2 linked regions of the Cytobacillus sp. IB215665 genome follow. The protein of the gene in region 2 interacts with the protein of the main gene of each other region in a pairwise test. Links are inferred from orthologs where the notes say so. Each region holds a gene or a part of one and is shown on either strand. Other genes may lie near its edges. The genes, in order: rlmB and tsaE.

Evidence for each region.
Region 1: the proteins of tsaE (region 2) and rlmB interact in binary tests that used the Escherichia coli proteins (3 or more experiments, as listed by UniProt). The link is inferred for Cytobacillus sp. IB215665 from one-to-one orthologs.

Annotation. Positions count from the first base shown.
Region 1 is NZ_JAXBME010000023.1:42,238-58,662, forward strand. Bases 1,952-4,886 are described here. They hold rlmB (23S rRNA (guanosine(2251)-2'-O)-methyltransferase RlmB), read right to left. Parts: upstream 3,824-4,886; coding sequence 3,080-3,823; downstream 1,952-3,079. Other genes in these bases: sigH (RNA polymerase sporulation sigma factor SigH), read right to left, coding at 1,952-2,507; SLH52_RS20685 (NYN domain-containing protein), read right to left, coding at 2,565-3,074; SLH52_RS20695 (Mini-ribonuclease 3), read right to left, coding at 3,823-4,245; cysS (cysteine--tRNA ligase), read right to left, coding at 4,251-4,886. In the rest of the region: rplK (50S ribosomal protein L11), read right to left, coding at 1-33; transcription termination/antitermination protein NusG, read right to left, coding at 351-884; preprotein translocase subunit SecE, read right to left, coding at 1,382-1,564; rpmG (50S ribosomal protein L33), read right to left, coding at 1,613-1,762; more of sigH, read right to left, coding at 1,851-1,951; more of cysS, read right to left, coding at 4,887-5,648; serine O-acetyltransferase EpsC, read right to left, coding at 5,629-6,294; gltX (glutamate--tRNA ligase), read right to left, coding at 7,051-8,508; ispF (2-C-methyl-D-erythritol 2,4-cyclodiphosphate synthase), read right to left, coding at 8,595-9,071; ispD (2-C-methyl-D-erythritol 4-phosphate cytidylyltransferase), read right to left, coding at 9,126-9,800; SLH52_RS20725 (PIN/TRAM domain-containing protein), read right to left, coding at 9,898-10,989; DNA integrity scanning diadenylate cyclase DisA, read right to left, coding at 11,148-12,218; DNA repair protein RadA, read right to left, coding at 12,226-13,602; ATP-dependent protease ATP-binding subunit ClpC, read right to left, coding at 13,730-16,180; SLH52_RS20745 (protein arginine kinase), read right to left, coding at 16,177-16,425. UniProt on the Escherichia coli protein: Specifically methylates the ribose of guanosine 2251 in 23S rRNA.
Region 2 is NZ_JAXBME010000029.1:22,109-33,713, forward strand. The notes cover bases 8,831-11,605. They hold tsaE (tRNA (adenosine(37)-N6)-threonylcarbamoyltransferase complex ATPase subunit type 1 TsaE), read right to left. Parts: upstream 10,560-11,605; coding sequence 10,101-10,559; downstream 8,831-10,100. Other genes in these bases: tsaD (tRNA (adenosine(37)-N6)-threonylcarbamoyltransferase complex transferase subunit TsaD), read right to left, coding at 8,831-8,949; rimI (ribosomal protein S18-alanine N-acetyltransferase), read right to left, coding at 8,949-9,398; tsaB (tRNA (adenosine(37)-N6)-threonylcarbamoyltransferase complex dimerization subunit type 1 TsaB), read right to left, coding at 9,376-10,104; thiL (thiamine-phosphate kinase), read right to left, coding at 10,572-11,564. In the rest of the region: SLH52_RS22355 (type II CAAX endopeptidase family protein), read left to right, coding at 786-1,544; SLH52_RS22360 (YdiK family protein), read left to right, coding at 1,548-1,742; SLH52_RS22365 (DUF2161 domain-containing phosphodiesterase), read right to left, coding at 1,889-2,644; twin-arginine translocase subunit TatC, read right to left, coding at 2,798-3,550; SLH52_RS22375 (twin-arginine translocase TatA/TatE family subunit), read right to left, coding at 3,568-3,747; SLH52_RS22380 (redox-sensing transcriptional repressor Rex), read right to left, coding at 3,843-4,481; cyclic pyranopterin monophosphate synthase MoaC, read right to left, coding at 4,514-4,999; SLH52_RS22390 (ABC-F family ATP-binding cassette domain-containing protein), read left to right, coding at 5,555-7,486; more of tsaD, read right to left, coding at 7,927-8,830. UniProt on the Escherichia coli protein: Required for the formation of a threonylcarbamoyl group on adenosine at position 37 (t(6)A37) in tRNAs that read codons beginning with adenine.

The sequences.
Region 1 (16,425 bases), on a different replicon or contig from region 2:
TAACTTAACAACTTTTATTGCTTTTTTAGCCACGAGACACACCTCCTTAAAGTCCGTGATGTGGTAATAGGGTATTCCCTCCCACTCATCGTAAACCTTTATTATCTATTCGAGGATGTCCAAATCGTCTGAGAGAAGGAACCGTCAAGAGACTTCAGTCGACTTGCATTACCACTTCTCATGTACGATGCATATGTACATGAAATTAGGAGCATAGCCTCCTTGTACTTCTTCATCCTTTTTGAACACTCACTATAATAAAGATATATTATCATCTAGCCCCATACTTTTTGAGACATACTGACTTTGAAATATTACCACTTTTTTTGTGTCATTTCAAGTTTAATTGGTTATATTTTTTCTATTTGGTCAAAGTCTAGCTCAACTGGCGTTTCACGCCCAAACATATTTACAAGAACTTTAACTTTACTCTTATCAACGTCAAGCTCTTCAATTTTACCTGTAAAGTTAGCAAAAGGACCATCCTTCACTTTTACCGTTTCACTAAGTTCAAAATCAACCTCAACAACTTTTTCTTCCATACCCATTCTTTTTAACACATGGGTAATTTCATCTGGCAACAACGGAGTTGGTTTTGATCCAGAACCTGACGATCCGACAAAACCTGTTACTCCAGGTGTGTTTCTTACAACATACCAAGAGTCATCTGTCATTATGATTTCTACTAGCACATATCCTGGGAATACCTTTTTCTTAACGACTTTCTTTTTTCCGTTCTTCACATCTGTTTCTTCTTCTTCAGGAACTACAACTCTAAATATTTTATCTTGCATTCCCATTGATTCAACACGTTTTTCTAAATTTGCTTTTACCTTGTTTTCATAGCCTGAATACGTATGAACAACATACCAATTCTTTTCCATTCGATAGGACTTATTATGTCCTTCCCTCCCCAACAATAAAATAGACTGAAAGCGCAAACAGCACACTCACCGGTGACAAACATATGGCGAACCATCAATAAGGTTGCTTTTTATCCTTAATGACGGATTGGCTTATAACCTCGAGCCGATGGCTGCTGAAGCAAGTCATTCAGCAAAGTCCAAACGTCTCATTCATCCCACACAAGCACTGGAGTCACCTCACTTGAAGGCGTTTTTTTGCCTTCTAGTAAAAAGGTATAGTGACCTCGAGGAGATGGTTAAATTCCCTACACCTAAAGAGACCATTAACATTTCGTCAATTTTCATAAAGGCACATTCAGACGTAAAACATTCATCAGCAGGTTATATACCTTGATTATCTTCGTCTTCTTACTAAAGCGCCTACTCGAAATACATTTCTTCCCAAATCAAAAAACCCGTTACCGGGCTTTTCATCTACTAACTTTATCAATCATTATACCATGACAATGCAATTGTTATTCAACTACTAATTCAATTAAAAAAGAAATAATTTGGTCTGTTAAAGCAAAAAACAACACAAAAAATACTACAGTTGATAGTACTGTAATAGTATAGCGAGTCAATTCCTTTCGTTTAGGCCAACTTACTTTCTTCATTTCACGTACAACATCACGCAAAAATGTTGTTAAACGTTTCATATACGTAACCTCCAGCGCCGGTTTTTATATAATCTAGGTTGTTAAAAATTATTTTGCTTCTTGATGGGTTGTATGTGTATTACAAGTTTTACAAAACTTATTTATTTCAAGTCTTTTCTCTGTTTTTGCATCAGTTTTCATAGTTATATAGTTTCGACTTCCACACTCACTGCATGCAAGGACTATTTTTTTACTCATGATAACACCTACCATAGACATACATGTCCTTAAAAGATTATCATACCATTCTTTTCTATGTCAACAACTGTTAAGAAATGGAGGAAAGCTACAAACTTATCTCTCTCAGCTCTAAGTAACGCTCCAGCTTTCTTTTTACTCTTTGTAGTGCATTATCAATAGATTTCACATGACGATTTAGATCTTCGGAAATTTCCTGATAAGACCTGCCATCTAAATAAAGAACTAATACCTTTCTTTCTAAATCACTTAATAACTCTGACATTTTCACTTCAATATCATCATATTCTTCTTGATTTATAATGAGTTCTTCTGGATTCATTACCTTCGTACCAGAAATTACATCCATTAGTGTTCGATCCGATTCCTCGTCATAAATAGGCTTGTCCAGTGATACATAGGAATTTAACGGAATGTGTTTTTGTCTAGTAGCAGTTTTAATAGCAGTAATAATTTGTCTCGTTATACATAATTCCGCAAAAGCCTTAAATGATGTAAGCTTGTCCTCTTTAAAATCACGTATTGCTTTATATAAGCCTATCATACCCTCTTGAACAATATCTTCTCGATCTGCTCCAATTAAGAAATACGATCTCGCTTTTGCACGGACAAAGTTTTTATACTTATTGATCAAATAATCAAGCGCTTCACTATTGCCACTGTGAACTAATTCTACAATATGTTCATCCTCATACTGCTCATATATTCCCCTTGTCTTCCCTTTGAAGTTCGAAACCACACAGATCCCTCCGACCGTTATATAGAAATATTATACAGCACGATTTTTTTCAACGTCAACTACTCATCGTTGTCCACGTCTCCATTTTTCGAAAATTTCTGCAACTTCTTCACTAAGATGTATTTTAGACTTTGGCTTTTTTTGTTGTGTTACTTTGACCTTCTTCTCAATTCGCTGTTTAATTGCGGTCATTTCATTGTATAGTTCTCGTGCGGATTTCCTCAATGCGCCCTGTCCAAAAATCGTCCATTGTTCCATATAATCTGATGTTGCAACATGAACTTGCGTTTGAATATTATTAAGTTCTTTCACGAGCTTCTCTATACGTTCATCTGCAGTTTCATTCTCACGTGTGAATATGATCTCTACTTTGTGGTTTTTTAATTTCTTTTCAATGCCTTTAACGAGATGAGCATCAAAAACAATGATTACTCTATAGCCAGTATAAGCTTGATATTCAGCCATCTGATTGATTAAGTTATCACGAGCTGAGTTAAAATCTTTATCCCTTAAAGGCCTTAAGTTTGGCCATGCCCCTATAATGTTGTATCCATCAACAATCAGGATATCCATAAAGGCTAGTCCCCTAACGGGATTCGTTTACGGTAAACCTCATACATTAGTAAGCCAGCAGCAACCGATGCATTTAAAGATGTTACCTTCCCACGCATAGGAAGATTAATGAGAAAATCACATTTTTCTTTTATAAGTCTTCCGATCCCTTTTCCTTCACTACCAATGACAAGGCCTAAAGGCATATTTCCGTCAATGCTCCTGTAGTCATCTTGACCATTTGCATCTGTACCAATAATCCATATGCCATTTTCTTTGAGCTCTTCTATCGTGCGAGACAAATTTGTCACCTTGGCTACTGGAATATACTCTATCGCTCCGGTTGAAGCTTTAGCAACAGTTGCAGTTAATCCTACCGCTCTTCTCTTCGGAATAATAATGCCATGAGCACCAACTGCATCTGCAGTTCGCATGATAGAACCCAGGTTATGTGGATCCTCAATTTCATCCAGTAAGATAAAAAAGGGCATTTCTCCTTTTTCCTCTGCTTTACGATATAGATCATCTAGGCTTGCGTATTCGTATGCAGCCACTTGAGCAATAACACCTTGATGATTGCCATCGTTCATTTGATCTATCTTTTTCTTTGGGACAAATGAAATCGGTACTTGCTTATCCTTTGCAAGCTGAGCAACCTGTTGCATTTGCCCTCTTTGTGATCCTTCAGCAATCCAAATCTTATTAATTTCCCGCTTTGATTTTAACGCTTCTAACACAGGATTTTTGCCAATAATATATTCCTGATTCATCATTTACCTCCTTTCTTTTGTTTCTCAATAAATTGAAAAGATTCACTTACAAGCTCCTCAAACCTATCTTCATTTCCCATTAAATAATGATATCCTAATAAAGCTTCAAACGCTGTGCTATATCGATAAGTTTGTACATCTGTATTTTTTGGAATGGTACCTGATTTTGCATTACGCCCTCTCTTTACAATTGTTTGCTCTTCAATACTAAGCATATCATTTTGGAGAAAGAAGTGAATAACATTTGCTTGCGCTTTCGCTGACACATATGCTTTAGCAATATTGTGTAATTGATTAGGTCTAATATTACCTTTTAGTAATAGATGATGCCGCACATGACTTTCATATACAGCATCACCCATATATGCTAAAGCTAGACTGTTTAACTGTTTCACATCAATAATATTAGGTGAATGTAACATTTTCTTTACCCTCTTCTCCATCTTGTACCTTGAGCAGTGTCTTCAAGTATAATATTTCGCTCTTTTAACTCATCTCGAATTTGATCAGATAATGCAAAGTCCCTATTCTTTCTAGCATCTATTCTTTGTTGAATCAGTTCTTCTATTTCATCATCAAGTAGCTCATTATTTTCTAATGTGAGTCCAAGCACGTTAAAGGTTTCTTCAAAGAGCAATATAAATCGTTGAATAACTTGATTGGAAGTGTTTTTTTCCATTAAATAAAGATTTGCTGTCTTAGAAAGGTCAAATAATACTGTAATTGCATTCGCAGTATTAAAATCATCATCCATCTCTTCAATAAATTTCACTTTGTATTGACTAATATTTTGAATCCATTCATCATCATTTGTAGTTAAATTAGCACTGCTATTCATCCGATGTTTTAAATTCGTATAAGCTGTACGTAATCTCTCTAGGCTACTTTTAGCACTCTGAAGTAATTCAATATTATAATTTATTGGATTACGGTAATGTACAGATAGCATAAAAAAGCGCAACACTTGTGGGTCATGCTCTTTAATAATGTCATGAACCAAAACAAAGTTCCCTAATGATTTCGACATCTTTTCGTTATCTATATTGATATACCCATTATGCATCCAATAGTTAGCAAGCTTTTTTCCTGTTAAAGCTTCTGATTGTGCTATCTCATTCTCATGATGTGGGAAAATTAAGTCTTGCCCTCCTGCATGAATATCTATTGTATCTCCTAAATATTCCCGTACCATTGCAGAGCATTCGATATGCCAACCAGGTCTACCTAAGCCCCATGGGCTTTCCCAGGAAATCTCTCCTTCCTTTGCTGCTTTCCAAAGAACAAAATCTATTGAATCGTTTTTCTTCTCATCAACTTCAATTCGAGCACCTACTCGCAATTCGTCAATTGATTGATGAGATAATTTTCCGTACCCATCAAATTCGCGTGTTTTATAATAAACATCTCCACCTGATTCATAGGCATAACCTTTGTTAATCAATGCTTGAATAAAGTCAATAATAATGTCCATCGTTTCTGTGACTCGTGGATGAGCATCCGCTTTTTTGCACCCTAACGCGGAAACGTCTTCGAAATATGCTTGAATAAACCTCTCAGAGACAGTAGGTACGTCCTCACCTAACTCGTTAGCAGCTTTTATAATCTTGTCATCAACATCAGTAAAGTTGGAAATATATTTCACATCATACCCGCGATATTCAAAATATCTGCGAACTGTGTCATATATAATATCAGGTCGTGCATTTCCAATATGGATATAGTTATATACTGTTGGTCCACACTTATACATTGTAACCTTATTTTCCTCAATAGGAATGAATAATTCCTTTGCTCTAGTAAGTGTATTATAAATTTGAATTGGCATGTTCTGTTTTCCTCTCTTTCATTTCTGCTAGTTCATTTCGTAATTCATTCATTTCTAATTCAATTTCTCTTATACGATCAGCTATCGGGTCTGGTAAGTCTCGATGATTAAAGTCTTTTTTAACACGCACACCATTTTTTATAACTATCCTTCCAGGTATACCAACAGCTGTAGAATTGTCAGGAACGTCATGTAAGACAACAGAGCCTCCCCCAATCTTTGAATTCTCTCCAATAGTAATTGATCCTAGTACTTTTGCTCCTGCCGCGATAAGTGCATTATCCTTAATAGTCGGATGTCTCTTACCCTTTTCCTTACCAGTTCCTCCTAATGTAACACCTTGATAAATCGTAACATTATCTCCAATTTCACACGTCTCACCTATGACAACACCCATGCCATGATCAATAAATAAGCGCCTTCCGATTTGAGCACCAGGATGAATTTCAATTCCAGTAAAAAATCTGCTTATTTGTGATATGAGTCTAGCAAGAAAAAACAGTTTTCGCTTAAATAATCCGTGAGCTATCCTATGTGACCAAATAGCATGTAACCCAGAATAAGTAAGGATCACCTCAATATAGCTTCTTGCAGCTGGATCTTGCTCAAAAACCACCTCAATATCTTCTTTAAACATTTTAAACACGGTGTTCCCCTCCATTCTTATTATTTGTTCAAAAGACAAGAAAAGTGCAAGAGCCTCAATCATCCCTAACATAGGTTAAAACAAGACAATTAGCATGTATAGAATGCTATACTATCAAATGGTTTTACGTTGAAATGACTGTAAGGGCCATATTTTCCATAACTCATCAATAAAGGTGTTGAATTTCTAACAAAACTCTTTTCGTAAACTTTGTTGCTATTGTACCTATACTAAAAGATAAAGATATCATTTTACGTAAAAGTCATCGTTTTATAGAAGAAAGGATGCACCAAATTTTAGTAATATTCTTGTTTAGTTATTTACGAAAAACTATAAAAAAAAGAAAAGATACGATGAACACAAGTTGTATTCGTGTACATTTCTATATACGAAAAAACGCCTCTATGCCTATGCACAGAGACGTTTTCACGCGGTTCCACCCTGTTTAGGTAGCTCAAACATGTAAGCCAACCCCAACTCAACCCTTCTAACGGAAGAGAATCCGTCCTAAGCTAGTTAATCAAAGATTAGTTCACCTAGAATACTCAGAGGTGCATTTCAAAAAACGGAGATATGAACCACTTTCAGCCGATGATGGTTCTCTCTTAAATATCTTTATCCGCTCATTTACTTTTCCTCGTCAACGTAATTACGTATCATTCATTTTGTTAAAGCTTGTTTCCCAAAATATATATTATAATCTACATTTAAACGTCGATTGATATATCTTTACTATATTACAAAGTTCAAAAAAAGTTAACTAATTAGGCTTTTTATCCGCTCTTTAATTTTTTCCTTACCGAGTAACTCAATTGCCATTGGTAAGTCCGGGCCATGTGTTTGACCTGTTGTCGCAACACGAATCGGCATAAAGAGCTTTTTACCTTTGTTGCCTGTAGATTTTTGAACAGATTTCATTGCTGCTTTAATATGCTCTGCTTTAAATGATTCAAGCTGTTCAATCTCTGACAGAAACCCAGTAAGTACCTCATTAACTTGCTCTTCTGATAGAACTACTTTTGCTTCCTCATCATACTCAATATCTGTTTTAAAAAACAATTTTGTTAAGCCAATAATTTCTGCCCCGTAACTCATTTTTTCTTGATGTAATAAAATTAAATTTCGAACCCACTCTCTATTTTCTTCATCCACGTTTTCCTGTATGAGCCCAGCTTTAATTAAATGAGGTAAGGATAAGTTTACGATTTCATCGGCATTTAGATGTTTTATATACTGATTGTTCATCCATGTCAATTTTTGTTTATCAAATAGAGCAGGTGATTTTGATAAGCGCTTAGCATCAAAAATATCAATCAATTGTTCCTTTGTAAATACTTCATCTTCACCACCTGGTGACCAACCTAGAAGTGCAATAAAGTTAAATAAAGCCTCTGGCAAATAACCTAATTCTTCATACTGCTCGATAAATTGAATAATCGCTTCGTCGCGCTTACTAAGCTTTTTCCGGCTCTCATTTACAATTAAAGTCATATGGCCAAATGTAGGATACTCCCATCCAAAAGCTTCATAAATCATCATTTGCTTTGGTGTATTAGAAATATGATCATCACCACGTAAAACATGTGAAATTTTCATAAGATAATCATCAACTGCTACTGCAAAGTTATACGTTGGGGTACCATCCTTCTTAACAATGACATAATCACCAATATCTTGTGATTCAAAAGTCACTTCACCCTTTACCATGTCTTGAAAACGGTATGTCTTTTCTGATGGTACTCTAAAACGAATGCTAGGTTTTCGACCTTCGGCTTCTAAAGATTTGCGTTGCTCATCCGTTAAATGACGGCATTTCCCTGAATATTGAGGCATGCCTCCATTTAAAGATTGCTCTTCGCGCTCTTTTTCTAGTTCTTCCTCAGTACAATAACATTTATATGCTAAATCTTTCTCTAATAGTTCTTTATAATACTGCTGATAAATATCATTTCTTTCCGATTGACGATAAGGCCCATAATTCCCACCTACATCAACACTTTCATCCCAATTAATACCTAGCCAAGATAAATATTTTAATTGGCTTTCTTCTCCACCTACAATGTTACGCTTTTTATCCGTATCTTCAATTCGAATAATAAATTTGCCATCATTATTTCGAGCAAATAAATAATTAAACAATGCCGTACGCGCATTCCCTATGTGTAAATGTCCTGTTGGACTCGGCGCATAACGAACCCTTATATCTTTTACCATAATTGTTACCCCCATAATTGTACATAGCAAAGTATTATCGTTATTTTATCACCAAACATGATTGTATACAAAGCATGTCTATGTTGCTACATTTTTTTTAGTAAAATAACTACTTGGGCAGCTATTCCTTCTTCTCTTCCTGTAAACCCAAGCTTTTCAGTAGTTGTAGCTTTTACATTTACTTGGTCAATAGTAGCCTCTAGAAGTTCAGCAATTCTCCCTCTCATTTGGTCAATATATGGGGCCATTTTTGGTTGTTGAGCAATAATCGTACAATCCACATTACCCAATTCATAGCCTTCATTCTTTACTAGCTTCCACACGTGTTGAAGTAGTAGTGATGAATCAGCATTTTTATATTGCGGGTCTGTATCAGGAAAATGTTTGCCAATATCCCCTGCAGCAATGGCTCCTAAACTGGCATCTGCAATTGTATGTAATAATACATCCGCATCTGAATGTCCTAACAAACCTTTTACGTGGGGAATTTCAATTCCCCCTAATATTAGAGGTCTATCATCAACAAATTGATGAACATCAAAACCTTGCCCAATACGAATCATAACTCTTCACTCCCGTTACTTTATCTCTCTATGTTAACTCGCTTATAATTTAAACTACTCACCCAAAATTGCATGTGCAAATTTGATATCTTCTGGTGTAGTAATTTTGATATTTTGATAATCACCTTCGACGATAATTACTTGTTTATTTAGTCGTTCTACTAAACTGGCATCGTCGGTACCAATATATTTATCTTTAATAGCTTGCTCATGCGCTTCTTCCAATAATGATATACGAAAAGCTTGTGGCGTTTGCACTGCCCACAAGCTAGATCGTTCAAATGTTTCCTCCACTTTCAAATCCAGAACACGCTTCACAGTATCTTTAACAGGTACTGCAAGAACAGCCGCCCCGTCATTGTATGCCGTATTAACTAAAGAATGAATATGCTCGATTTTAATAAAAGGTCTAGCACCATCGTGAATGAGCACAATATCAACATTATGTACTGCTTTTAAGCCCAGATGTACACTATGTTGCCGCTCAGCTCCACCATACACGATTTTTTCTATTTTCGAAAAGTTGTTCTCTTCAACAATTTCCCTCATATATTTCTCATCTAGTGAATTAATAACTAGGACAATCCCTACACAATGGGGATCATTTTCAAAAACTTTTAAAGTACGTGCTATGATTGGCGTTGACTGTAATGACATAAACAGTTTATTCATACCTACATTCATTCTTTTCCCCTGTCCTGCTGCAGGAATGACTACCTTATATAACATCATGCTGCTCTCCTAACATTTGTATAGGCATGATAAGGGTTAAGGGACTTGTTCACTTCACCACTAACCTTATCATTTATAAACTTAGTATTATATCTTATAATGCTCTTTCTAACAACTTCGGCTTAGCAAAAATCATTCTCCCAGCAGAAGTCTGTAGTACACTCGTAACTAACACATCAAGATTTTTACCTATATAATCTCTTCCATCTTCAACAACAATCATCGTTCCGTCATCAAGATACGCAATGCCTTGATTTTGTTCTTTCCCATCTTTAATTACTTGGACATTCATCTCTTCTCCTGGAAGAACTACTGGCTTCACGGCATTTGCCAAATCATTAATATTTAACACAGCTACATTTTGTAATTCACAAACTTTGTTTAAGTTAAAATCATTTGTAACTACCACTCCGGAAGTAATTTTAGCTAGCTTTACGAGCTTGCTATCAACCTCCTGTATATCTTCAAAATCACCTTCATATATCTCAACGTTATTTGATAATTCCTTTTGTATGCGATTTAAAATATCAAGCCCTCTTCTACCCCTATTACGCTTTAACACATCCGCTGAATCCGCGATATGCTGAAGTTCTTCTAGGACAAATTGGGGTATGACGATCGTTCCTTCTAAAAAGCCTGTTTGACATATATCCGCTACACGACCATCGATAATAACACTTGTATCCAATATTTTTAATTTTTTATCATACAGCTCAAAATCTTCTTCATTGCCTTTTTTTGTTCCTTTACGGTTAGATATTGAAAATAAGTTAATAAGGTCGTCTCGCTTTTTAAAACCTATTTGAAAGCCCAAATAACCTAATAACAGAGTCAAAAATATAGGTATAATGGTATTGAATAATAAAAATTGGAATTTTTGTATTGGGATATTAATAAAAAAAGCAACAATAAGGCCAAAGATTAACCCTAGACTCCCAAAGACTACATCAGTTGCTGGAGCCTTGACAACAGTCTCCTCTAACCAACGTATCAAATTTACTATATAATCTACTAACCAAAATGTAACAAGAAAGAAAATAAGTGCACCTAATATGGCTAGCATGTAATGTTCTCTTAACAATGCAATGTTATCAATATTCATTAAAGGTAATACATATGGAATATAAAATATACCTAATATCCCACCGATAATGAGAAAAAATAATTGTACAATTCTTTTTAACATTCTTTCACCTCCTTCTATACATTATAAACAGTTTGCAATAATTGAAACGTACTATTACTATTATTTTTTCTATTTGTAACCGCGATGAAATATATTTGTAAAATAAAGACATCTTTCACTTAGCATATCATCCTTTATGCGATGATTGCAAATGACTACTATATTTGACGATCGATTAATAATTGCTGCTGTATTCTTTTAAGTCCTTCTTTAATTTTTCGTGCTCGAACTTCTCCAATCCCCTCTACTTCATCTAATTGTTCTACACTTGCTTTCACAATTTGATTCATATTTTTGAAGGTTTCTATTAAATTTTCTATAACAACTGATGGCAAACGTGGTATTTTATATAAGGCTCGATAACCTCGAGGTATCACACCTTTATCTATATTTGTATTTTGAGGATACCCAAGTAATTTTAAAAGTAGATAATCATCAAGAAGCTCCGAGCTCGAAAGCTTTTGTATTTTAAGTAACATTGCATCAATATCTTCCTTAGCTTCACATGCATAATCCTTAATAAGTAAAATTGCCTCCTCTTCAATATGGGCAACTAACTCGTTCATTTGTAGTCGTATTAACCTTCCTTCAGAACCTAACTCAGTGACATAGCTGATGATCTCATTTTTAATTCTTAACACCATTTCAATACGATGTAGAACTTGTAAAACTTCTGAAAAAGTTACTTGTTCTTCAAATTCCAATGCACCTAAATTGGTCATACTTTGATTCAAAACAGCGTGATATTTCTCAAGTGTTTGCATAGCTTGATTTGCTTTCGTCAAAATGACACCAATATCTTTTAATACATAGCGAAAGTCAGCTTTATATAACGTAATAACATTACGGCGTTGTGAGATAGCAATGACTAAGCTGCCAGTTTGTTTCGCAAATCTCTCTGCAGTACGGTGCCTCATTCCCGTTTCAGATACAACAATACAAGAATCCGGAACTAATTGTGCATTGGATATTAAGATTTTCGTCCCTAATTCATTTAAGATAATTGCACCATCCATTTTAGCTAATTCATATAAATATGATGGTGAGAACTGACAATTTATTTGAAACCCACCATCAACCAATTTTTTCATTTTATCGTTGTAGCCAACAACGATTAATCCACCGGTTTTTGCACGTAATACGTTATCTAACCCTTCCCGTATAGGGGTTCCAGGGGCAATTAGCTTTAATATGTCTGCTAATATTTGTTCGCTATGCACTCTCTCCATTAACTATCTACCCTCCCAATGCATGTTGTAAGGTCTCATTAACAGATGATACTCCAATTACCACAATTCCAGCTGGAACAGTCCATCCTCCTAAGTTTTTCTCAGGCAAAATAACCCTCTTAAAGCCAAGTTTCACAGCTTCCTGAACTCTCTGTTCAATTCTAGAAACGCGTCGTACTTCCCCAGTTAAGCCAACTTCTCCGATAACTACATCTGTAGGATTTGATAGTTGGTCTCGAAAGCTTGAAGCGATACTGACGGCTACAGCTAAATCAATTGCAGGTTCATCTAACTTGACTCCTCCAGCAACCTTTAAGTATGCATCTTGATTTTGCAGTAATAGCCCAACTCTTTTTTCTAGTACAGCCATAAGTAGTGATACTCTATTATGATCGATTCCAGTTGCCATTCTTCGTGGATTACCAAAACTTGTTGGTGAAATGAGTGCTTGTATTTCAACGAGAACGGGCCTTGTTCCTTCCATAGAGGCTACAACTGTAGATCCAGCTGCTCCTTTTGAACGCTCCTCAAGAAAAATTTCCGAAGGGTTTTGAACTTCAGTTAGACCTATTTCCTTCATTTCAAAAATTCCTATTTCATTTGTTGATCCAAAGCGGTTTTTTACTGCTCTTAATATCCTATACGTATGATGACGTTCACCTTCAAAATAAAGAACTGTATCCACCATATGTTCAAGTAACCGTGGTCCAGCAATTGAGCCTTCTTTCGTAACATGACCAACAATAAAAGTGGCGATGCCTTTCGTTTTTGCAATTTTCATTAGCTCAGCGGTACATTCTCTTACTTGTGAGACACTGCCAGGAGCTGATGTAACCTCAGGGTGAAAAATAGTTTGTATTGAATCAATAACAACAAATGATGGCTCCATCTCTTCAATTGCTTTTGATATATACTGTAAATCAGTTTCAGCTAACACGAATACATTCTCTCCGTGAACCTCTAGTCGATCTGCACGAAGCTTCGTTTGTTTTATCGATTCTTCTCCAGATATATATAATACTTTATGTTCAGAATGTGCTAATTTTGATGATACTTGCAATAACAATGTTGATTTTCCAATACCAGGATCTCCACCTATTAATACAAGCGATCCTTTAACAATACCTCCACCTAATACCCGATTAAATTCCACAAAATCTGTATACATTCTTGGTTCGTTCGTTGTTTCTATTTTGGTTATAGCTGTAGGTTTTGTACTAGTAGAAGTAGGTGCTACATAAAACGATCCCTTCCGAGCAGATTTAGTCTGTTCAATTTCTTCTACCATTGTATTCCATGCATTACACCCAGGACACTTTCCCATCCATTTTGCTGATTCATATCCACAAGTTTGACAACTAAACTTTGTTTTTCTTTTCGCCATTATGTTAAGCTCCTCTATTTAAAATACCTATGTGTATTATATTTTATGACAATATAAGTAGATCTAAAGAAGAAAAGGTATACGACTTTACATGCTGACGTATACCTCTTTTCTTACTTATCGTATTTTATAAGTGGTTTAATTCACCGATTTCTTCTACTAAGCGAATAGTAAACTCTTTCTCAACAACATCTAGCATTACTTTCTGACCTTTTGCAATCGTTCCTTTGAGCAATTCTTCAGAAAGCAAATCTTCAACATGCTTTTGAATCGCTCTGCGCAAAGGACGTGCTCCATACTCTAGGTCATTTCCCTCTTCTGCTAGCTTTTCCTTTGCTGCGTCTGTAATTTCCAGGGCAATTTCTTGCTCCACTAATCTTTTTGTTAATTGTTCTGTCATTAATGTCACGATTTCTTTAAGATGCTTTTTCTCTAATGAATGGAAAACAATAATTTCATCGATACGATTTAAAAACTCAGGACGAAATGCTTTTTTCAGCTCATCCATCACTTTCCCCTTCATATCTTTATAATTTTGGTTTTCATCCTGTACATTAAATCCAACAAATTTATTTCGTCTTAGCGCATCTGCACCAACATTTGATGTCATAATTAACACTGTGTTCCGAAAATCTACTGTACGGCCTTTTGAATCAGTTAATCTGCCGTCTTCTAGCACTTGAAGCAAAATATTAAAAACTTCAGGATGTGCTTTTTCAACTTCATCTAGAAGAATAACTGAGTATGGTTTACGACGAACTTTTTCTGTTAATTGTCCACCCTCATCATGACCGACATAACCTGGCGGTGACCCTACGAGCCTTGACGTCGAATGCTTCTCCATATACTCAGACATATCAATTCGGATCATTGCATCTTCTTCACCAAACATTGATTCTGCTAATGCTCTTGCTAGTTCAGTTTTACCAACACCGGTAGGGCCTAAAAAAACAAATGAGCCAATAGGTCTTTTCGGATCTTTCAATCCAGCACGCGCTCGACGTACAGCTTTGGCAACTGCTTTCACAGCTTCTTCTTGACCAATTACTCTCGAGTGCAGGATTTCTTCTAATTTTAACAATTTATCTGTTTCAGTTTGAGCAAGTTTTGATACTGGAATTCCTGTCCAGCTAGCAACAACTTTAGCAATGTCCTCTACTGTTACTTCACAGTTTTCTTGACCTTGTTTCTGCTTCCAGCTTTTCTTTGTTTCCTCTAATTGCTCTCTTAAGCGTTGCTCAGTATCCCGTAGAGAGGCTGCTTTCTCAAACTCTTGACTTTGTACTGCTGCATCCTTCTCTTTTCTTATTTCATCTAATTTTTGTTCAAGCTCTTTTAAATTTGGTGGTGTCGTATAAGACCGCAACCGAACTTTTGATCCTGCTTCATCTATTAAATCAATCGCTTTGTCAGGTAAAAAGCGATCCGAAATGTAGCGATCTGATAATTTTACCGCCTCAATGATTGAGTCATCACTGATTGACACACGATGGTGTGCTTCATACCGATCACGTAAACCTTTCAAGATTTGAATTGATTCCTCATTCGTTGGTTCATCTACTTGTATCGGCTGAAAACGTCTTTCTAACGCAGCATCTTTTTCTATATATTTTCTATATTCATCTAAAGTTGTAGCTCCAATACATTGTAGCTCCCCTCTAGCTAATGATGGTTTTAGAATATTTGAAGCATCAATTGCTCCTTCAGCTCCACCTGCTCCAATTAATGTATGAAGTTCATCAATAAATAATATGATATTTCCTGCTTGGCGAATTTCATCCATTACCTTTTTTAGTCTATCTTCAAATTCACCGCGATATTTAGTTCCTGCCACCACTGTGCCCATGTCTAAAGTCATTACACGTTTATCGCGTAGGATTTCTGGTATTTCATTATTTACAATTTGTTGAGCTAACCCTTCAGCAATTGCTGTCTTACCAACTCCAGGTTCTCCTATAAGGACTGGGTTGTTCTTTGTGCGTCTACTTAAAACTTCAATTACACGCTGAATTTCTTTACTTCTACCAATGACAGGATCTAAGCTTCCTTCTCGTGCAATGGCTGTTAAATCTCGTGCGAGACTATCTAATGTAGGTGTATTAGCATTGGTAGCCGCCCCTCCTTGATGGCCTGATGAAGTTTCATTACTCCCTAACAACTGAAGCACTTGTTGACGTGCTTTATTTAAGCTTACTCCTAAGTTATTTAAAACTCGAGCAGCAACACCTTCACCCTCTCTGATGAGCCCGAGTAAAATATGTTCCGTTCCTACATATGAATGTCCTAGCTTTCTCGCCTCATCCATTGATAATTCAATAACTTTTTTGGCACGAGGTGTGTAATGAATCGTTTGAGTTGTTTCTTGACCTCTACCGATTAACTTTTCAACTTCTTCTTGAATCTTATTAGATTCCAATCCAAGAGCAACTAACGCCTTAGCTGCAATTCCTTCACCCTCGCGAATAAGACCTAATAAAATATGCTCCGTTCCTATGTTATTATGACCTAAACGAACTGCCTCTTCCTGTGCTAATGCCAAAACTTTTTGTGCACGCTCAGTAAATCTTCCAAACATCATAACTCTCGACCTCCAAACTCTTTTTGATTGCTTTTTTCCAAGCTTATTCTTTCCCTAATCAATGTTGCTCTACGAATATCACGCTCATGTGACCTTAATGGACCACCTGCATATTGCTGAAGAAAGCCAGGCTGTGTTACAATCATTAATTCATTTAAAATATTGCTGGATATATCTTTTATATATCCGATATCAATGCCTAAGCGAATGTCAGACAAACATTTAGCAGCTTCATTTGTCTCAAT
Region 2 (11,605 bases):
AATGAATCTCACATGTTTTTGCAAGTCTAAAGCAGAAAAAAATTCCTAATTTCATATATACCCCATAAATAGACAAGTTCTCCCTTGTATAACCACGACATTCGTCCCATTTTTTATTACACAATTAGAGCTTGGCTTTATTTCTTGTCATAGTCTTCAATATAGAAAGACTCTTTTCGTAATCTTTGCCGCTATTGATACCAGCATAGAAAAAGTGTTTTATACGGTTATCATTGCTTTACAGAAGAAAGATGCCATAACTCTAGTTAAGTACTTGGCAATTGCTTAGTACGAAAAACATTATTTAAATCAAAAACAACCCATTTCTAGGATCTCTGTAGAGTTAATATTGCTGATGTTGATGTATTTGGAACGCTAAGTAGGTTTTACATGATTGAAATAAAGTTTATACCTTCTTATGTAAATATCTTTATCATTTAACCCTTTAAAATTATGTCACAAATACGTAGGAATAAACATAAAAAACATAATATACATGAGTATGTTAGAATACTGTGATAAAATACGGTAAGTATTGTACTAACCCGTGTATATCGGACATACATTATTAGTGCATATTTTAATCGGACAACTATGATGAAAATCGTTAAATAGGCTAACAATGTCAAATCATTAAGGTATATCATTTGAATAGGGATTTTTCTTTCTGATAAAATGACATGGTGACCTCTAAAAGCTGCGAAGGGAAACAAGGCATTCCCAAATAGCAAAATACTATTTTAAACCAAAGCAGCATGAACAAACATTTAAAGGAGATTATTTTATTGATTAAAAAGATATTTCCACCGTTCGAAAGACATTATTGGTATGTAATTATCGCGTATATTATCGTCCAATTTTCTGCGACTTTAGGTGTGCCATTATTAGAAATTTTAGGTGTAGGCGAGGATGCTCATTCTAATGATATTGCGCTAGTCATTAGGGTTGGTTATTGGGCTGTAATTAGCTTTATCCTCGGATTAATGATTATTCTCTTCATTATGAAAAAAGATATGATTAACAGAGTGATTCCTGAAGATTACCCCTCTACTGGCAAAGCCATTTTCTGGTCAATCGCAGGTATTTTCCTTGCGTTATTTGCACAATCTTTAGCAGCAAATATTGAAATGTTACTTGGAATTAATCCAGGGTCAGAAAATACTGAAGTGCTTATCGGAATTTTTGAATTGGTCCCGTTATTCATTATTGTCACTTCAATCATCGCACCAATATTAGAGGAAATCATTTTTAGAAAGATCATTTTTGGCTCGTTGTATAAGAAATATAATTTTTGGATATCAGCACTTATTAGTTCTGTCATATTCGCCCTAGTTCATGGTGAGCCAGAGCACATACTCATATACAGTTCAATGGGATTTACTTTTGCCTTTCTTTATGTGAAAACAAAAAGAATACTCGTACCTATTATTGCACACGTTTCAATGAATACATTTGTGGTCTTAATACAAACTATCTACAAGGATGACATTGAACAAATGCGACAACAACTGGAACAAATGCAGTCGATTATTGGAGGATTATAACATATGCGCCGCTCACCTTTATTTTTTGGATTTATATATAGTTTTATAGGAATCGTTTTCACATATCTCGCAATTCAATCAGCTCAAGAAACAATTTGGAATTTCCCCACTCTCATATTGTCTTTTGTAGCCACCCTTGATTTTGGAGTGGCTATTCGTATGTTTATCTTTCATAACAAACTAAAAAATATAAAATAATTAACAACCTTCCTAGTTAACAGGAAGGTTGTTTTATTCTATGGCTAATTTCACATTAATTGTTGCTTTTTGCTAAGCACGAATATGTTCGGGACATCTTTTCTTCTCTAAATACATATGAGTTACCCAAAATACCATTCTCTGTATCAACCAAGCTTATTTGCTATTAATTCACCGTAATAGTGAACAAGTTGTGGATATGAAGTTAGCTCATTCTTACCCTTATCACTAAGTGAATAAGTTCCTCTTCGCACCCTTTCAAACCAGCCGTAATAATTTTTATTAAGAATAGATACAGTTTTGTCACCCGTTCCCATTTGGCGAAGATCACTTGTTGATAACTGACCTAAACGTTCGAGGCAACAAGCAATATGAATACAGTTTTCTTTGTACGCCGTCATGATTTTTTGATTCTTGCTTCCACCAACATTATGGTCACGATGCCTGCCTTGCATTTCAGTTAAAAGTAAATCTCTCTTTTTTTTGCTGCTTTGCATGCTTTTTTTCCGATCAAAGTCAGCTGGGGCTAGAATGATTTCTACCAGTGCAGTACCATTTTTGAAAGTTACAATCATAAGGCCTAATTCTAACCTTCTGACCAAATAACATATATCCTGCCATTTTTTAGAACGCAAAGAATATGTAGGCCTCGGGATAGCAATATACACCTGATCGGATAAACGCTGCCTTTTAGTAGCTTGTATTAACAGCTTTATACTTATATTAAGCTTAAGCTCCACGATCACTAGCTCATCGTCTTTTATAGCTGCTATATCACAATGATTGACTTCTCCATATACTTCATACCCCTGTTCTATAAAATGCTCTTGAATAGGTTTATATAAATCAACCTCAAACAATTTTGTTGTTTTATTGCTCATTAACATCATTACTTTCTTCATTTATTGAATGCTTTATATAAGATATTAATACGACCTTTATACTTGCATATACTCACAAAATAACCGCTAGAAAATACTACATGAAAAAAGTGAGCCTCTACAATTTGTAAAAACTCACTTTGATTAACTTTGTTATGGTTTATTGTATGGTTATTACTCATTTTCAGTCAGGAGTTCCTGTTCTAGTTTTTCCACTTTCCGATAGGTTATTTTTGAGATAAAGATACTTATTTCATATAGAATAAATAAAGGTATCGTCACCATCAGATGTGAAATGAGCTCTGGTGGCGTAATAAATGCTGCTATAACTAGTAAAACGAAATATGCGTATTTTCTTATTTTCGCTAAAAACATAGGCGAGACTATGCCAAGTCTAGTTAAAAACATCACAACGACAGGAAGCTGAAACAATATTCCAAATGGAATAGTGATTTTAAATAGAAATTGGAAGTATTCATTTATGCCAATAACTTGATTAACCGTTAGCCGTTCAGATATCCTCGTCATAAACTCAATAACAAATGGAAATAGAATAAAATAGGAAAATGAAACTCCACCTAAAAATAGTAACACTGATATTGGTATATAACTTAAAGTGATTTTCCGTTCTTTTTCATATAGACCTGGGCTAATAAACGCCCAAAGCTGATATAAAATAACTGGTGCAGTAATTACAAAAGCTATAATAAAAGCAAATTGCATATAAATTTTTATTGGATCAGTTAAGGAAAATGCATTCATCGTCAGCTCTTTTGCTTCATCAGCCTGTTGTAAATAGACAATGATTGGCTCAGCCAAAAAAAAGCTTCCAATTGTAGCAACAACAAAGAAAACGGCTGCGATAATTAGACGCTTCCTTAGCTCTCCTATATGATCGTATACAGACATTTCTTTACTATCATTCATACTTTCTCATCCTAATGTTACTTCTTTTTATTATTTTCATTTGCAATGTCTTGTGCCGCTCTCTTAAATTCTCTAAGTGTTTCTCCAGCAGCTTTTCCTAATTGAGGAAGCTTATTTGGACCAAAGATAACGAGTGCGATCACTAAAATTAATATAAGACTTCCTATTCCTATGTTAATTGGTCTCACCTCCATCATAAATTACAAATAATTTTCCTGATCTATCATTATAAAGCATATATTGTTATTATAACTCGATGATCATCTAAACGACCACAATGCCAGTAGAGCTACTATTCAGTTGGGTAGTTTTTAAGGAAATATACTAAAGATTGTAACTCAACTGCTAAATCAATGTGATGAATTCTAATATGGTCAGGTACATTAATTCGAGCTGGTGTAAAATTCAAAATACCCTTAATACCTGTTTCTACTAAACGATCGGTCATCCCTTGAGCAACTGGTGCAGGTACAGTTAAGATGGCAACACTTACATCTTTGGTAATATATTTTTCTAAATCATCCATATGATAAATAGGAACATCTCCAACTGTAGTGCCAATTTTTTGCTCATCAACATCAAATGCAAGTTCAATTTTCATATTATTATTTTTAATAAAATTGTAATTTAAAAATGCAGTACCTAAATTCCCGACCCCGATTAACACCACTTTTGTCAGTTCATCTTGATCTAGTGTTTGTCGAAAAAACGTTAATAAATAATTAACATTATAACCATACCCTTTTTTACCTAAAGCACCAAAATACGAAAAATCTCTACGTATTGTTGCTGAATCTACTTTTACAGCCTCGCTTAACTCAGCAGAAGATACGCGCTGCTTACCTGCAGCATGAAGATTTTTAATGAATCGATAATACAATGGTAAACGCTTTGCAGTAGCTTGTGGAATTTTTGTTTGTTCGTTATTCACTTCTATTCCCCCACATTCAAACAGCTATTCATTCACTGCTCTCTAATAAAGTCTCCGTTCTTTCCACCAGTCTTCTCTAATAAATAAGTTGGACCAATAACCATACCTTTATCAACTGCTTTACACATGTCATAAACAGTTAAGGCACATGTGCTAGCAGCAGTTAAAGCTTCCATTTCAACACCTGTACTACCCTTCGTTTTAACTTCTACGATAATAATAAGCTTGTATAAGTGCTTTTCTTCTTCCCATGTAAATGTGATATCGACACCCTTTAAACTAATTGGGTGACACATCGGGATAATATCTGATGTTTTTTTTGCAGCCATAATACCAGCCACTTGAGCTACAGCTAAAACATCCCCTTTTTTTATTTTTGAATGAATAATTTGTTCATAAATTTCTTTACTAACTGAGATACTTGATCTCGCTATAGCAGTTCTTAATGTTTCGCCCTTTTCAGAAATATCAACCATCTTTGCTCTACCTTGATCATTAAAATGTGTAAATGAAGACACTGTTGCTTTTCACCTCTCAATATGACTATACTACACTATTTTTACAATCCTGTCGTTACTTTAACAAGGCGTGAAAACTATATGTACACCCAAGTCCGTTTCTATCACCTTCTTAGTAAATGGCTTTTTCGTAAGTGGTGTGGCAATTGTAATTAATAATTTAGCCTATTGTTATAGTTTTAATGATGAAAAGGTGCAACAAATACTATGAGAAATCCTATTTATGTCTTAGTACAAGGCTTTTTTCGCATTAATTGCTGTTATTCGTTTTAAGAGAAAATACGTATAAACCTAGCGGTCGTAGCTTCTTTCCTCTTAATAAATGAGGTCAATTGCAAAAAATTTTATGAAAAGAGCCTATACATCGTACATGATATAAAAGCTAAGTCTAAAATATCTTCACTAAGAAAGCGCATACAAATCAAACTGAACTATTGTTAAAAATAAGCACTTCTCAAACCTTAGATAGTTAAACATTGGAATCCAGTGAAAGAATATTGCTCATTTCATACATTTTAAGATACACTAAAACTATTATAACAGAGGTGAACTAACATGATAGTGTTACAAGTGAATCAGCTCACAAAATATTTTGGATCTGATCTTATTTTATCGAATATAAAGCTAGAAGTACAATTGAAAGATAGAATAGCTGTCGTTGGCCGTAACGGCGCTGGAAAATCAACCTTATTGAAAATAATAGCAGGATACATGTCTCATGATAGCGGAAGCGTCATGAAACCGAAAGATATTTCTATTGGATATTTAGCACAGCATAGTGGCTTAGATTCGGACTTATCTATTTGGGAAGAAATGTTAACCGTGTTTGAACCGTTAAAAAAAATGGAGATAGAATTACGTAAACTAGAAGAAAAAATGTCCAATCAAAGCCTTATGTCAAACAAGGCAGATTACGACAAACTATTAAAAGAGTATGATCATTTACAAATTCAATATAAAGAACAAGGTGGCTATCAATATGAAGCTGATGTACGAGCTGTTCTACACGGACTTCAGTTTTCCAGCTTTAATTACTCAACACCTATATCATCTTTAAGTGGTGGTCAAAAAACGAGGCTTGCTCTAGGGAAGCTATTATTAGCAAAGCCAAATTTATTAATACTAGATGAGCCTACTAACCACCTTGACATTGATACTCTTACTTGGTTGGAGCAATATTTACTCGGCTATCCAGGAGCTATTCTCATCGTATCTCATGACCGTTATTTCCTTGATAAAGTCGTTACACAAGTATACGAAATATCTCGAACTAATTCAGCAAAATTCATCGGTAATTATAGTGATTATTTAAAGAAGAAAGCAGAAAATTATGAACACGATTTAAAGCTTTATGAAAAGCAGCAAGGTGAAATTGCCAAGCTTAAGGATTTCGTTCAACGAAACTTAGCACGAGCTTCAACAACAAAACGAGCACAAAGTAGAAGAAAACAACTGGAGAAAATGACAGTCCTAGATAAGCCTACTGGAGATGAAAAATCGGCTTCGTTCCACTTCGACATCGAACGTCAAAGTGGAAATGAAGTTTTAAAAGCTAAAGACATTTCTGTTTCTTATGAAAACAACAAGCCTATTATCCAACATATCAATTTTCAAATCATGAAAAGTGACAGTGTAGCTTTGGTAGGTCCAAATGGTATTGGGAAATCAACTTTACTCAAGGCAGCGATTAATAAGATACAAGCCCTACAAGGAGAATTTTCTTTTGGATCAAATGTTAAAGTTGGATACTATGACCAAGAACAAGCAAATCTTAGTTCAAATAAAAGTGTTCTTAATGAACTTTGGGATGAGTACCCATCAAAACCCGAGAAGGATATAAGGACAGTGTTAGGCAACTTTTTATTTTCAGGTGATGATGTGTTGAAGCCGGTATCAACACTTAGTGGTGGCCAAAAGGCACGACTTGCGTTAGCAAAGCTTATGTTACAAAAAGCTAATCTGTTAATTTTGGATGAGCCTACAAACCATTTAGACTTGGATAGTAAAGAAGTACTTGAAAATGCATTGATTGACTATCCTGGTACAATTCTATTCGTCTCCCACGACCGCTATTTTATAAACCGACTAGCTACGAAAGTGTATGAACTTACTACAAACGGTATTACTGAATATTTGGGAGACTATGATTATTTCATATCAAAGAAAGCAGAAATTGAAGAACTTAAGCTGCTAAATGAACAAAAAGTAGTTAGTCCTTCAATCAAGGAAGATAAAACACAGACGAAGCTGACTTATGAACAAGACAAGGAAATGAAGAAATTACAGCGTCAAAGAAAAAGAAGAATCGAAGAGCTAGAAATAGAGATATCAAAACTCGAAGAAAAAATAGATAAAAATGAGACTCTCCTATGTGACCCAACTATCTTTCAAGATCACGAAAAAGTGGCCGTGATTAATGAAGAAAACTCACAGTACCAGGAGCAACTAGAACAATTAATGACCGAATGGGAAACACTCCATGATTAGAAGAAAAGTGGAGACGACTGTTTTGCCTCGACAAGCGTTGGAACTACAATCCTAGAAGGTGCTTTTTACCTTTTAGGATTGTAGTGAAACGACCTCGAGAGGCTAGGGATACAGAAGAGAAGCGCAAGCCCCCAATAAGCACTACAATTATTGCAAAAAAGATGTTTCTTACACTTCATATGGATTGTAGTTGACTCTTCCACATAGTTATCCACAAACAATTCATTGTAATGTATGTTATACACCGACTTTTACACATTATCCACAGTTTTTATCAAAGTTATCCACTTATCCACTTGCTTCAAAAGTGCTTTTAAACTAGCTTTTGTTACTAATTTTCCACAATAGTATTTTTTCTGTGGATAAAGGTGTGGAAAAAGACCGTATCCTTAGGAAGAATCACGGTCTTTCATAACACTGTTATGTTATTATTCATTTTACTATTGCTCAATATCAAGGCCAGGGTTCCCATTTAAAGCCATGTCCGAACGCTTTCCTTGTTTAAATAATACACTACCTGCTGCTGCAATCATTGCCGCATTATCTGTACATAGAGTTAGCGGAGGAATAATTAATTCTATATCATCCTTTGACGAAAATTTTTCTTTAAGAGCAGCTCTTAACCCTTGATTAGCAGCTACACCACCAGCTAATAATACTTGTTGGACATTATACTTATCAACAGCTAACATCGCTTTTGTGACTAATACATCTATTACGCTTGCTTGAAAGCTTGCTGCGATATCTTTTGTTTCTAAATCCTCACCACGTTGCTTCGCATTATGTAATGTATTTATCACAGCAGATTTCAATCCACTAAAACTGAAATCAAAAGAACCTTCTTCAAGCCAAGCTCGAGGAAGCTTAATCGTCGCTTCTCCTTCATGAGCTAGTCGGTCAATGTGAGGACCACCTGGATATGGTAGTCCCAATGTTCTTGCAACTTTATCATAAGCTTCACCTACAGCATCATCACGTGTCTCTCCAATTACTTTAAATGATCCGTGTTTTTCCATATATACTAATTCTGTATGCCCACCTGAAACAACCAATGATATAAGTGGGAATTTCATTTCAGATACTAGTTGATTTGCATAAATATGTCCAGCTATATGGTGAACCCCAATAATAGGAATGTTGTGCGCAAGAGCAATAGCTTTGGCAGCATTGACACCAACTAACAAGGCTCCGACTAATCCTGGCCCTTCAGTAACAGCAATTGCATCGATCTCGTTATATGATATTTGCGCCTGCCTTAGCGCTTCTTCAAGCACAATGGTAATTTGCTCTACATGATGTCTAGAGGCTATTTCTGGCACAACTCCTCCAAAACGCTGATGACTTTCTATTTGGGATGCTACAACATTCGCTAAAATTTCACACCCATTTTTTATGATTGCTACAGCCGTTTCATCGCAGCTTGTTTCGATTGCTAAAATAATTTGATTTTGTATTTGTTCCATTATATATTCACCCACATTATTAATGCATCCTCTTGGTTATCTGTATAGTAATTCTTCCTAATTCCCCCATCATTAAATCCTAATTTGCGATAGAGCGATTGGGCAATTATATTTGATACCCTTACCTCTAATGTCATCGTCTTTGCTCCAAGTGCTTTTGCAAAATCCATCAGCTGCTTTAGCATGGCTTCTCCTAGTTTCCTGCCACGACATTCTGGTAACAAAGCTACATTCGTAATATGAGCTTCGTCTACTATAATCCATGCCCCACAATATCCAATAACTAGCCCGTCTTCTTCCGCTACGATATAATGGGCGTATTTGTTATTATTAATTTCACTTAAAAAGATGTCCTTACTCCAAGGGGTAGCAAAGGATGCCTCCTCCACCTTCAGTACATCTTGAATATCCTCAACATTCATTAACCTAAACAATGTTGTTGTTTCCATTTGCAGTTCCACTTTCTTTTTTCTGTGCTTCTAACCATTTCGCTTCTGCTTCAGCAAGGCGAATATAATTCGGTGAAAACTGGTGAATATCCTCATTTTCCCTATGCATTCCTAGCAATGCCAATTCAGCTGGTCTTGGATTGTTTAAACTCTCAGCTGCAAACACTGCTTTACCCCTAAGCTCACTGATCATTACTTCTTTATGTAAATCAACGTCATTACCTAACAATAATATTGGTTTATCGAGTGATGATAATGACTTAGCCCAGTCAGATGAGAGAACATTTTGATCTTGTTTCACTTGCTGCAATCCATCAGCTTTATATGAATACAATCCCGTATAAATTTGTCCCCGCCTGGCATCGAATAGCGGTGAAATATATCCAGGAAAAAAATGCCCATTTGCTGCGAGTACTTCTAGGCTTGATACGCCTGAAAGTGGGATTTGTAATGACCATGCTAGTGTTTTTGCAATTGTAACACCGATTCTTACACCAGTATAAGAACCTGGTCCTTTTGCAACAACTATTTTCGATAGTTCCTTTGTTGAAATATTAGAGTCCTGCAATAATGATTCAATTGCAGGCATGACACGAATCGAATGATTCTTTTTTACATTTGTAATTATTTCTCCAATAACCTTACTTTCATCAACAAGAGCAATACCCATCACATCATTTGAAGAATCAATTGCTAACACTGTCATTTGCTTAATATCTCCTTACATACTTGTTCATAACGTACGCCAATAGGTTCTAGCATAAGCTTCCGTTTATATTCACTCATATGATTAATTCTCACTACTAGTCGTTCTACTGGTAACTGATCAGCAATTAAATGAGCCCACTCTACAACTGTGACTCCATTTCCTTCGAAATATTCTTGAAATCCAAGATCTTCATACCCATTTTCTAATCTATATACGTCCATATGATAAAGAGGTACTTTACCTTGATACTCCTTAATGATTGTGAAAGTAGGACTATTTACATTTCTTGTAATCCCTAGTCCTTTCGCTAAACCTTTAGTAAATGTTGTTTTGCCTGCACCTAAATCACCTTCTAGTACAATCACATCACCCTGCTGCAAATAATTAGCTAGCTCGTGTGCAATTTTCATTGTTTGCTCAGCAGAATCAGTTATAATTTCATAAGTTTTCATCTTCTTCACCTATCAATTGTTAAAATGGTTATAGCCTTTTTTTTGTACCGGTTTAACTTTCCCGTCATTTGTTTGTAGTAAAACTTCTGAAGTTCCAGATTTCACTTGCCCAATCGCTGTTACCTTATAATTTTGTTTAACACATTCTTTCTCAAAATGTTTCCAATCACTCTGCGGCAATGTACCTATGAGTTCGTAATCCTCTCCACCATACAGAGCTTTGATAACAGCTTCCTCACTACAAACATCACGTATTTGTTTACTTAAAGGAATGAGACCTTCTTCAAGATATATTGAAACATTACTAGCTTCAGCAATTTCATTTGCTTCACTAGCTAATCCATCACTAATATCATTTAACGCTACCCTATTATAACATGCCAGCAAACGGCCAACCTCCACACGAGGATAAGGCATTTGATGCTTGTTTACTAAATCTTTTTCAGTTAATTGATAAGAATATTTAATCCCATTATCTAATAACAACTGTAACCCTGCAGAAGAATCACCTAACGTCCCTGTAACAAACACGATATCACCATCCTTAGCATTACTTCGAAAAAGTTTTTTTCCTTTTTCAACTTCACCAATGACGGTTACCGATATAACTAGTGGACCATTTGTAGATACAGTATCTCCACCAATCATATCCATATCATAATTTCTAGCTAGATCATTCATTCCTGCATATATGACAAGAATATCTTCTTCCTTCCAATGTTTAGGTATAGCAATGGATATTAAATAATAGAGAGGTATCCCCCCCATTGCTGCCACGTCACTTATATTAGCTGCTAAAGCTTTAAAGCCAATATGATAGGGCTTCATAGTACTTCGCTTAAAATGGACTTCTTCTACCATCGTATCAATACATATTATTTGATCAAACTTATCCTTTGATGAGACTAATGCTGCATCATCTCCAATACCCATTATTAAAGATGATTGGTTTACAACATGTGGTTTAATTTTGTTTATTAATGAAAATTCATCAATCACACTCATAAAATACCACTCCATCACGTTTATATAGTAAATTATTTTAA